One region of the Clostridium sp. C1 genome, then DNA from elsewhere that is predicted to be linked to it. Evidence: riboswitches for the same ligand, from Rfam matches in the RefSeq annotation. Region 1 holds a riboswitch; the other holds the start of a gene.
What was found. A riboswitch is a leader RNA that binds a small molecule or an ion and turns the genes downstream of it on or off. The one in region 1 is predicted to bind thiamine pyrophosphate.
Positions count from the first base shown of each region.

Region 1 (2,416 bases):
TGAAAATCCATGATGACCTCTCCTTTTTCTATAATTTCCACTTTGATAATAATGATACCAGTGTTGTGCAAAACCCGGTCTAAAAGGTCCTGACATATTCATCGCCATATCAATCAATTGTGAAAGCTGAAGATGTAATATATCATCCAATTCATCACTATAATTCATAGCAGCTTTATGCTGCTGATATTCTTCTTCATCTAAAATCTTATATTTATAATCAGGAAAAACCTTTAAATCTAAATCATAATCAATATATTTCAAGGCTTCACCATCATATAACGTTGGAGATGCGATATTACAATAAAAATGTACCCCTGTCTTACGAATCATACAAATCACATTATACCATTTTCGCTTAGGGAAATAACATATGGCTGGTTCCCTTGTATACCATTTACGACCATCAGCTTCTGTTACAAGCGTTCTATTGTTGACAACAATAAAATGATGTGGTGTTTCCTCTAAAACAAGCCCTTTATCCCAGCAGCGATGAATACTTCCATCATGTTTATAACAATGAATAAGGATATTTTGACCAACAAATGTCTTATTCATAATCAATAACCTCTTTCTATAACAGAATTATTATACACAAGTTCACCTCTTTTTTAAAGTAAATTTACTATTTTCTAACGTATTAAAAAATCTCTCATAAAGAGAGATTAGTGAAAAGCATTTTTTAAACGTGAATATAATAATGGAACAACAATCATACATAATATAAGCGTTGGAGCAACATAAATCGCATTATATCTTAATGAATAAACAATAGGATTCATACCTTCAGGAGCGTAACTGGCAAACAAGAATGCCCCTGATGCAAAATGCGATAAATATTTTAAACACATAACAAAAACAACACCCCAGCAAATGGAAATATGACCTATTTTTTGAGTTTTGATTAATGGTGTTAAACCACAAACTGCCAGCGGTAAAACATAGTCAAGTAAAACTGACCAAGGTCCATAATATTGAGCAATTCCTAATACAAATTGCAATAAAGCGACACCAACACCACAGATCACCCCATAACCAGCTCCCATCAAATATCCACATAACATAATCGCAATAACATCAACTGAAATCGTTCCACCTTGTGGCAGTGAAGGAATCACTTCATTGACATAACTTAAAACAAGTGTAATCGCCATAAACATCGCAAGCATACACATGTTTCTAATTGAGTATTCTACTCGCATAACATTTTTCATCATCTTTTTCTCCTTTCATTCAGCCAACAAATAAAAAAAGACTTTTCTACCCACGTAAAAAAGTCACAATTTCATTATTTGCACTCTCTACGCTGGCATTACCCAGTTCAGATCATAAGGGATAAGGTTTCCACCTTTCTCAGCAAAATGCACCCCCGGCCTTTTTCTATTATAATCCTTTTTAGAAAAAATACAAATATTTTTGATAAAACATTTTTTTCTAGTTTTTTTATAAATAAATGTTATAATAAAAGGGAATTAAGGGAGGATAAGAAAATGGCAAAAATTATTGCAGTTAATGCAGGAAGTTCATCACTAAAATTCCAATTATTTGAAATGGATGATGAATCTGTAATTACTTCTGGAGTGATTGAAAGAATTGGTTTAGAAGACTCTATTTTTACAATTAAATTTAATGGTCAAAAAGATGTTCGTACTTTACCTATTCCAACACATAAAGAAGCTGTTCATTTATTATTAGATACATTATTAGAAAAAAATATCGTATCATCACTTGAAGATATTAAAGGTGTCGGACATAGGGTTGTTCAAGGTGGTTCTTATTTTAAAGAATCTGCCATTATTGATGATGATGTTGTAAGTAAAATTGATGAATTAAAATCATTAGCTCCTTTACATAATCCTGCTCACTTAACAGGATACTATGCTTTTAAAGAAGCTATTCCAAATGCTGGAGCAGTGGCTGTTTTTGATACAGCATTCCATCAAACATTAGAACCAAGATGTTATATCTACCCAATTCCATATAAATTCTATACTGATTATAAAGTGAGAAAATATGGTGCACACGGAACTTCACATTATTATGTTTCTCAAAAAGTCATTGAAAAATTAGGAAATCCTGAACATTCTAAAATCATTGTTGCTCACTTAGGAGCTGGAGGATCTCTTACAGCTGTTAAAGATGGAAAATCTATTAATACTTCAATGGGATTTACACCATTAGCTGGAATTATGATGGGAACTCGTAGTGGTGATTTGGATCCTTCTATTATTGACTACTTAATTGAACAAGTTGGTATGGATATGAAAGATGTTATTCATATGTTAAATAAAGAATCTGGTTTATTAGGTGTTTCTGGTGTATCAAGTGATTTTAGAGATGTCTTAAATGCAGCTAATGAAGGAAATGAAAGAGCAAAACTTGCGATTGATATTTTCTTTAGACGAGTTATTGCTTA
Region 1 covers NZ_CP073631.1:1,122,562-1,124,977, forward strand. The annotation lists gene KEC48_RS06150 (DUF402 domain-containing protein) at 1-558, opposite strand, end outside; gene tsaE (tRNA (adenosine(37)-N6)-threonylcarbamoyltransferase complex ATPase subunit type 1 TsaE) at 1-11, opposite strand, end outside; gene KEC48_RS06155 (energy-coupled thiamine transporter ThiT) at 666-1,214, opposite strand; TPP riboswitch at 1,281-1,381, opposite strand; gene KEC48_RS06160 (acetate kinase) at 1,491-2,416, shown strand, end outside.

Region 2 (2,416 bases), 1.3 Mb from region 1:
ACTTGGGGTGGCAAAGGTGAAGTGGCTTTATATGGTGATTTAGGACCAACAGGGATTACCAAAAGACATGCGATTGAAGTGTTATTAGATTATCTAGGAGCAGATCAAAAAGATACGATTTCATTTGGTGATGCGAAAATTGATTTATCTATGTTTGAATGTTGTGATTATAATGTTGCTATGGGAAATGGTGGTAAAGAAATTAAAGAAGCTGCTGATTATATTACAACAGATGTAAATGATGATGGTTTATATAATGCTTTTCGTTATTTAAATTTAATAGATTAAAAGAATTATTTTGACAATTAAAAATGAGTTCATATAAAACTTGTTGATAATTGTCTTTTTTATATCATTGATTTCTTTTGTTTTTTCAATAAAGATGTTATAATAATGAGCGAATTGTAAGGAGAGGATTTTGTGAAAGAACCAAAATATAAATTTATAGATATTCATAAAATTGAAGCCAATGGTCATCAGCCAAGAACTCATTTTGAAAATGAGAAGATTCAAGAATTAGCTGTATCTATCCAACAAAATGGATTATTACAACCTATTGTTGTTAGACCTTATCAAGGAAAGTATCAGATTGTTGTTGGGGAAAGACGTTATCGTGCCTGTCTTTTAGCAGGTATCGAAGAAGTTCCATGTTTAGTTCAAAATTATGATGAACAACAAACAGCAACAGCAGCGATTGTTGAAAATATTCAAAGAGAAAATTTATCGGCTATTGAAGAAGCATTGGCATATCAACAAATCTTGGATACGCAAAATATAACACAGGAAGAATTAGCTCAAAAGGTTGGTAAAAAGCAATCGACGATTGCGAATAAATTAAGATTATTACAACTTCCGATGACTGTACAAGAGGCAGTACGAAGAAAAGATATTACAGAAAGACATGCCAGAGCTTTATTGAAATTAGATACAACTGCTAAACAAAATAATATGTTAAGAGAAATTATGGATAAAGGTTTAAATGTTGAACAGACAGAAGAAAAGATTAAAAAGAAAATTGAACCAAAGAAACCTAAACCTAAAACAAAGAGTATTTCACAAAATTTAAAGATAGCGATGAATACATTAGATCAGGCTGCCATGATGGTACAACAGGCTGGGGTAGACATAAGTGTAGATATATCAGAAACAGAAGATGAAGTGATTTATGTGATTAAGATGAAAAAATAGCTTCATCTTTTTTTGACGTGTTTAAAGAGAAGTGCTATGATAATAAAAAAGGGAGCTTATAAATAGGCTGAGAGGAAGTTGTGAACTTCGACCATACCTGATTTGGATAATGCCAACGTAGGGATATAAAATGAGTATTAAGAGTATATCCCTTGATATATTCTTTTTTTTGTAAGGAGGATGAAAAGATGATAGAACAAGTCAAAAATGCTAAACCATTAATTCATTGTATCACTAATAAAGTGACAATGAATGATTGTGCCAATGCTTTACTCGCAATTGGCGGGAGTCCTATTATGGCTGATGATGAGGCAGAAGTAGAAGACATTACATCTATTTGTCAAGGATTGCTGATTAATGTTGGAACATTGAATCAGGCAACCATTCCATCTATGATGAAAGCTGGAAAAAAAGCCAATGCCTTACAACACCCTGTTTTATTAGATCCCGTTGGAATAGGCGCAAGTCAATTACGTTATCAGACAACTCAACAATTATTAAAAGAAGTTCATTTTGATGTCATTAGAGGAAATATTTCAGAAATGAAAGCTTTAATGAATATCCAGTCACAATCAAGAGGTGTTGATGCGAATGCATCAGACAGTATAACGGATGAAAACTTAGATGAAAATATAATATGGTTACAACAACTCAGTTCAAAGACAGGAGCAATTATAGCGGTTAGTGGAGCTATTGATGTGATTGTGGATAGTCAAAATGCTTATATTGTTAGAAATGGATGTCAAGAAATGTCTATGATTACAGGAACAGGTTGTATGTTAAGTGCAATTATGTCTGCATTTATGGTTGTTCATCGTCAAAGACTGTTAGAAGCATGTACTTATGTCAGTGCATTGATGGGATATTGTGGAGAGTTGGCAAAAAATAAAATGCTTGTTGAGAAATTAGGTGTGGGAAGTTTAAGAGTTTATTTGATGGATTATTTATCACTTATGAATGATGGTATATTGAAAGAAGGAATGAAGATTGAAAAAAGATGTTAAGAAAGCCATGCCATTATATCTGGTTACAGATCGTCGCTGGTTAAAGGAACCACTGATTCAAACAGTTGAAAAGGCAATTCAAGGTGGTGTGACTTGTGTTCAGTTAAGAGAAAAGCATTTGGATCAAAAATATTTTGTTGAATCAGCTAGACAACTTTTATCTCTTTGTCACCAACATCATATTCCTTTGATTATTAATGATGATGTTGATGTGATGATAACAG
Region 2 covers NZ_CP073631.1:2,406,719-2,409,134, forward strand. The annotation lists gene KEC48_RS12900 (HAD family hydrolase) at 1-288, shown strand, start outside; gene noc (nucleoid occlusion protein) at 421-1,188, shown strand; TPP riboswitch at 1,227-1,329, shown strand; gene thiM (hydroxyethylthiazole kinase) at 1,377-2,192, shown strand; gene thiE (thiamine phosphate synthase) at 2,176-2,416, shown strand, end outside.
Region 2: it holds a riboswitch for thiamine pyrophosphate, as region 1 does, so the genes downstream of both, thiM (hydroxyethylthiazole kinase) here and KEC48_RS06155 (energy-coupled thiamine transporter ThiT) in region 1, are expected to answer to the same signal.